One region of the Bradyrhizobium sp. CCBAU 11430 genome, then DNA from elsewhere that is predicted to be linked to it. Evidence: riboswitches for the same ligand, from Rfam matches in the RefSeq annotation. Region 1 holds a riboswitch; each other region holds the start of a gene.
What was found. Region 1 has a riboswitch for cobalamin ahead of XI04_RS05015 (DUF1636 family protein). Riboswitches for the same ligand answer to the same signal wherever they lie in the genome.

Region 1 (2,263 bases):
GACGTCGGCGACTTCAGGAAGGTCGACCACGACGGAGGCGAAGTCATCGTGCTCGTGCTCCTCCTCGCCGTCATGATGCGAGGGGCGCGCGGCGAGATCGTTCTCGGCGGCGGCGCCGAGACCGAGGATGACGCGCGCATCGATCGCGCCGTCGGTCACGGGGAGCATCGGCACGCGGCGCGGCATCTCGGCAATAATCGCCGCCTTGGCCGCTTCAAGCCCCGCCGCGCCCGCAAGATCGGCCTTGGTCAGCAGCACGATATCGGCGCAGGCGATCTGATCCTCGAACACCTCCGACAGCGGCGTCTCGTGATCGAGATTTTGGTCTGCCGCCCGCTGCGCTTCGACGGCATCAGGATCCGGCGCAAAGCGGCCGGCGGCGACGGCCTCGGCATCGGCAAGTGCGATCACACCGTCGACGGTGATGCGCGAGCGGATCTCCGGCCAGTCGAACGCCTTCAGCAGCGGCTTCGGCAGCGCCAGGCCCGAGGTCTCGATCAGGATGTGATCGGGCCGCACGGGCCGCGCCAGCAGTTTTTCCATGGTCGGGATGAAATCGTCGGCGACCGTGCAGCAGATGCAGCCATTGGCGAGCTCGATGATGTTCTCCTCCGGGCAATTGGCATCGGCGCAGGATTTCAATATCTCGCCGTCGACGCCCTCACTGCCGAACTCGTTCACGAGCACCGCGAGCTTCTTGCCGCCGGCATTGCTGAGCAGATGCTGGATCAGCGTCGTCTTGCCGGAGCCGAGAAAACCGGTGACCACCGTCACAGGGACTTTTGCGAGCGAGTTCATTCGGCGGCCTCCGGCACGACGGCAATGGGGGGAATGCGGGCAAGCGATTGCTTGCGGAATATTTCCGGCCGGCTGCGCCAGGGCACGAGACCATCCGGCGCCGCCGCATAAGCCGCGGCGCCCGCGACCACATCCCGCGCATTCGCATCCGACAGGCGGCCATAGACATACGACCAGCGGCCGGGCGCGCTGAGCGCGACCGAGCAGCCCTGATTGCAGGCCGACAGGCATTCGACGGGAACCACATTGACGCCCTCGGGCACGCCGGCGTCGAGGATCGCCCCATGCAGGCGCTTGCCGGGCGTCGCCTCGCCCTCGCCAGGCGTCTCGCCGGCACGGCAGGTGATGCAGACGTGAAGTGTGACGGTCATCGCCTCTTCCAGATAACAGCGGGAGGCGATGAGGCACACGGACCATTCTTCAGAAGGCCCGTTTCCCCGTCGCGGAACACCCCGTCCGCCGGTCCAAAACTCGTCCGCGCTGGCAGGTCTCCCGGCTTGCGGAGCAGGGTTTTGCCCTTCGATCCCCGCCTTCCCGATTCCCGCGGGAATCAGTGGCTTCGGGCATCTCTCCGGTCACGGTCGCGGGGGCGGCTGCATTTTGGACCCAAATCTTGCCGATTCGGACCCTATCGCATTCCCTCTTCGCCTGTCATAGGACAGGAACCAACGCCGGGCCACCATTTGCCGGTGGCCGCCACTTGTCAAGCCGAAGGACCGGGACCGATGACGCCTGAACCGGATACAAAAACGGCCGAGGAAACCGACGCCCGCCACGCCACGAAAATGGCGAAGAAGAAGGCCGCCCGCGACAAGATCATGGCGACCAAGAGCGGCGAAAAGGGCCTCATCATCGTCCACACCGGCGCCGGCAAGGGCAAGTCCTCCTCGGCCTTCGGCATGATCGTCCGCTGCGTCGCCCATGGCTTCCCCTGTGCGGTCGTGCAGTTCATCAAGGGCGCCTGGGATACCGGCGAGCGACGCCTGCTCACCGGCCATTTCGGCGACCTCTGCCAGTTCCACGCCATGGGCGAAGGTTTTACCTGGGAGACGCAGGACCGCGCCCGCGACATCGCCGCCGCGCGCGCCGGCTGGGAGAAGGCCAAGGAGCTGATCCTCGATGAGAGCTTGCGCATGGTCGTGCTCGACGAGATCAACATCGCGCTGCGCTACGACTATCTCGACATCGCCGAGGTCGTCGAGTTTCTGACCACCTCGAAGCCGCCGATGACGCATGTCGTCCTCACCGGGCGCAACGCCAAGGACGAGCTGATCGAGATCGCCGATCTCGTCACCGAGATGACGCTGGTCAAGCATCCCTTCCGCTCCGGCATCAAGGCGCAGGCCGGCGTCGAGTTCTGAGTTCGATGGCGCGCGCATTGATGATCCAGGGGGCCGGCTCGGACGTGGGCAAGTCGCTCATCGTCGCAGGCCTTGCGCGTGCCTTCACGCGGCGCGGCCTGCGC
Region 2 (2,263 bases), on a different contig from region 1:
AAGCGCGAGTTCTATCTGAAACTCTCGGAGCAATACCGTCAGCTGGCGGTGGACATGCGGCAGGCGATCGCGACCAAGGCTGCTGCCTGACGCAGGCTGCAATCCGTTCTTAAGGTTTGGCGCGCATCCTTGACCTCGCGAGCGATCGCTCGTGGTGGAAAGGCCGGGGTTCGCTGCAATGCAGCGCACCTCGCGAGTGTCATTTGCCATGCTTGACAGGGCAATCACATGCGCCTCGTTGCCGTGATCATATTCGCGCTCATGACGGCGGCCTGCGACCAGGAGCAGGACATCACCGGCTCGACGCCGACCTGCCCGATGCGGAACTACAGCCATAACCCCCGCGACATGAACCAGTGCGTCAATGCCTGCAAATCGTGCGATCGCGGCACCACGGTCACCTGCACGACCTCCTGCACCCTCAAGGGTGCGCGCTGAGCGCACCGCCTTCTGCCTTTGTAGGGATGAAACCCGTGGAATGGGCGGTGCCTGGGCACCGGAACGATTCACATGGGTCAATCATTGAGGCAAGTGGGCAGGACGCGGAGTCCGATGGAAATGGGTATGCTCGATCCCGGCCGGTTTCTGGTGTCGTGCTCGCATTGCGATGCCTGGCCGATGGCAGCCAACGTGAAGCGGTCGAGTTGGACGGCGTCTCCACACGAGGTGCGCTTTGTCTGCACGCGCTGCCGGCGCGAGGAGACCGCGATCGTCTCGGCCTCCGGCGAATTGACCCCGATCAAGCGCGTCGATGTTCCGCCGCGCGACGTCGCTGCCGCCTGGGCCCAGGCGCAACGGGTGCGAGGGCGGACCTGAGCGGCCGGCACCTAACGGTCGATTGACTCCCGGGGCGAACGGCTCGTAAATGATCGGCGACGGTTCTCCTCATGGAGATCAAAAGGGAATGTGGTGCGGGATTGTCCCAACGCAGGGATTTGTCTCAACGCCACGGCTGCCCCCGCAACTGTAAGCGGTGAATCTTTCGTCTCATGCCACTGGGAATCTCGGTCCTGGGAAGGCGACGCAAGGTCACGACCCGCGAGCCAGGAGACCTGCCGTCAGCCGTGGTCACACGCGAAGATGTCGGTCGGGGAGTACAGACATTAGCTTCACCGGAGCAATCCATCGCTCTGCCGTGAAACCTCGTTCGCTGTGACGTGCCACTGACGTCATACCGAGGTTACCATTGTGTCCCGTCTCGTCTCTGCCGCCAGGCGCTTTGCCGCCGGCCTGCTCGCATCCGTTTCCCTGCATTCGCTCGATCCGTCCTCCGCCTTCGCCCAGCAGGCGCTTGCCGAGCAATTGCCGCCGATCGAGGTGACCAGGTCCGACGATCAGAACCGAACGCGCGCCAGGGCGATCGGCGATGGCGAGGCGGGGGTGAGGACGAATGTCGCGCCGGCAGGCAATGGCGCCGGCTCATCCGGCTCCGGCGGTGAGGCTGCCGCCGGCAGCGGCGGCATCGTCGGGGCCGCGACGACCGTCATCACGGCAGCCGATATCGCGCATTCGCCATCGCAGACGCTCGCCGAGATCATTGCGACGCAAACGCCGGGGGCCCAGATCACGACGTTCTATGGCGGCCAGATCGGCGCCAAGACCAGCGTGGACCTGCGTGGCTTCGGCGCCTTTGCCACTGCCAACACGCTGGTGCTGGTCAACGGCCGGCGGCTGAACGACGTCGACATGGCGCAGGTGGACCTCTCCACCATCCCGCTCAATTCCATCGAGCGCATCGAGGTGACGCGCGGCAATTCCGGCGCGGTGCTCTACGGCGACAACGCGGTCGGCGGTGTGATCAACATCGTCACCAGGAACGGCGTCGGCGGACCGCCCGTGACCGCGCGCATCGAGGCCGGCTTCGGCTCGTTCAACACCAGACTCGGCAACGTTTCGACCTCGCTCAATTCCGGTCCGTGGTCGACCTCGTTCTATGGCAACACGGTCAGGACCGATGGCTATCGCGACAACAATCGTTATTCGCAGCAGAACGGCGTCGGCAATCTCAACTACACCACGCCAGGCCTGACGGCCTTTCTCACCGTCACCGGCGACAATCAGGAGTTGCGACTGCCGGGCGGCCGCACCGTCGATCCCTCGATCGGCCTCAATGAGGTCGCGACCAACCGAAGGGGGACCAGCACGCCGTTCAACTATGCCAACCAGCAGGGTATTGGCGCGACCGCCGGGTTCACCAAGACCCTGGTCAACGGCGTCGATCTCATCGTCGACGGCGGCGTGCGCGACAAGAAGCAGCAGAGTG
Region 3 (2,263 bases), on a different contig from region 1:
AAGCAGCGAGCAGGATGGAGCGAGCTGTACACGGTGCTTGCCGAGCTTCGCAATCGCGGGCTCCAACCGCCGACGGAGCGACGACAGATTCGATCGCCACACATTCCGGCCGTCGATGACACCGAGCGACGTTACGAGATCTCTTCGACCGACAGCAATGATCTGATCCAACAACTCTGGCGCTCGAACCAGGTCAACGTGCAGACCCGAGACTGGGAGGCTCAAGGCGGTATCCAAATTGTCGCCTAGGTCGCCGAAATAGCTGGCAACCATGATCTTGATAGCCGGTCCCTCTTTTGCGAACCGCTTATAAGCATGTAGCAGTGATTTTCGTACCGCTTCGTCCAGATCAAGGACCAGGCAGGGCTCGTCAAACTGAACCCAACTTGCCCCTCGTTCGGCCAATTCATGCAGAACCTCAATATAGATCGGTATCAAATCATCTAGTAGGGATAGGGGCTGGAACGCGCCATCGGCACTCTTGCCGAGTTTTAGGAATGTGACGGGCCCGATCAGGACAGGGCGGGTCTGAAAGCCGAGAGCCTTTGCTTCCTCATACTCTTCGATGGGTTTGCGAGAGCAAAGTCTGAACGCCTGTCCCTTGTAAAACTCGGGAACCATGTAGTGGTAGTTGGTATCAAACCACTTAGTCATTTCCTGCGCGGGTGCGCCAGACCCCCGCTGGCGGAGACCGCAACTCGTATCCTGGTCGTCGCATTGTGATCCGCGAGCCATGGCGAAGTACGTCTTGAGGGAAACGTAGTCTCCTTTCGAGGCGTAGATCTCCGGGATAGCACCAACCATGACACTTGTATCGAGCACCTGATCATACAGCGAGAAGTCATTCGACGGAATGATCGTGACGCCGAGAGATTTCTGACGAGCCCAGTTAGCTGCGCGCAGCCCGGATGCGTCCTCGAGCAATTGCTGTTCGCTGATCTTTCCCGCCCAGTAGCTTTCGAGAGCGAGTTTGAGCTCACGCCTTGGACCGATGCGTGGCGTCCCGAGCGTAGCAACCGGAAGAGAGAGAAGAGACATAGTGTTAACCCCTGTTGGGGACAAAGGCCATGGCGGACGCAGGCAGAGGAAGTCGCGCATGCGACGGCTGCTTGGCGCACCACCGAGACACCCCGCCCGTGGACCAATACATCGTCGGGGCAGGTCTCCTGGCTTGCTGGTCATCGCTGCTGTCCGGCCTTCCCGAAGCCGTGCTGGCTTCAGTGACATCGTTGGACAGTAGCTCGCCGCTCACAGTTGCGGGGGCAGCGCCGGCATTTGCACCGGCTTCCCTCTTAGCTCCGGATCAAGTGGGATTCGGAGAACCTCGACGACTTGGATTATCGACAGGAGGACTCTTCCGTCAACCTCTCAGATCATGTGCCAAGCTAATCTGCGACATCTAGGCGAATAACCGTGCCTTTCTATGAGCAGCGCAATCTAGCAACATACGGGACGAGCAGGTTGACTTGCGTGCTAACCAGACTTCAAAGTTCATCGATTAAGTCGGCTTCGTGTCGCCAGCCATCATGTAGGCCGCACGCCGACGCCAACGATCGCGTACCAGACGGTTCAATGACGGCAAACGCACTTGAAAGGATCCACAAACTGCGGCCGATACACTGAATGGAAACATCGAAGCGTGCGCAGGTTGGAAAGTCGACAAGAGGGACATAAAACCCGTGCAACTCTCCGCCCTCTCCCTGGCACAAAGAATGCAAGCCGCTCGACATACCCAGTCTCTCTTGCTCGGTATGTCCAGCTCAGCCAATTGAAGCTGTCGCGGGCTAGGGAAGTTAGCGGCGCGTGACATAGAGGGGAGCGGCTGCCCGCGCGGGATAGCCACGGGTGCCCCGTCGCCTCTCCGTAAACTTCTTGCGCCCGCTCATAGCAGCTTCAAGGTTGCCAGCTTTGAAAGATGTACGGATGAAACGCGATAGGCCGAGGGTTATGAAGAGAATGTCGGGAAGACCCGCGCTATGGCTTGCCCTGGGCGGACTTCTAATGTGCCTAGCCTGGCCGGCTGCCATGAGCAACACCATTGGCGCCAGCGACAACCCACTTGTCGAAAGACTCAAGTCAACGTGGCGAGCGCAAGATGGTGAGACGATAGAACAAATCATCTCCAATGTCTCGAAGGTGGCACAGTTCGTCCCTCAGATGTGGGGGGTCGTTGAACTTGGCGAAAACGACTATGTTTTCGTTTCGTGGACCAGGCACCGAGACAACAAATCAGACGAACAGTACGCTATCACCTGGAAAGTCG

Region 2: linked by a shared signal. The riboswitch ahead of XI04_RS14015 (TonB-dependent receptor) and the one ahead of XI04_RS05015 (DUF1636 family protein) in region 1 are both predicted to bind cobalamin.
Region 3: linked by a shared signal. The riboswitch ahead of metE (5-methyltetrahydropteroyltriglutamate--homocysteine S-methyltransferase) and the one ahead of XI04_RS05015 (DUF1636 family protein) in region 1 are both predicted to bind cobalamin.

What each region holds. Positions count from the first base shown of each region.
Region 1 covers NZ_LBJV01000007.1:40,341-42,603, reverse strand. The annotation lists gene cobW (cobalamin biosynthesis protein CobW) at 1-798, opposite strand, end outside; gene XI04_RS05015 (DUF1636 family protein) at 795-1,169, opposite strand; cobalamin riboswitch at 1,264-1,483, opposite strand; gene cobO (cob(I)yrinic acid a,c-diamide adenosyltransferase) at 1,524-2,159, shown strand; gene XI04_RS05005 (cobyric acid synthase) at 2,165-2,263, shown strand, end outside.
Region 2 covers NZ_LBJV01000050.1:93,902-96,164, forward strand. The annotation lists gene XI04_RS14000 (hypothetical protein) at 1-90, shown strand, start outside; gene XI04_RS14005 (hypothetical protein) at 229-438, shown strand; gene XI04_RS14010 (hypothetical protein) at 553-816, shown strand; cobalamin riboswitch at 860-1,074, shown strand; gene XI04_RS14015 (TonB-dependent receptor) at 1,189-2,263, shown strand, end outside.
Region 3 covers NZ_LBJV01000068.1:58,126-60,388, reverse strand. The annotation lists gene metE (5-methyltetrahydropteroyltriglutamate--homocysteine S-methyltransferase) at 1-1,038, opposite strand, end outside; cobalamin riboswitch at 1,140-1,342, opposite strand; gene XI04_RS27440 (nodulate formation efficiency C protein) at 2,026-2,263, shown strand, end outside.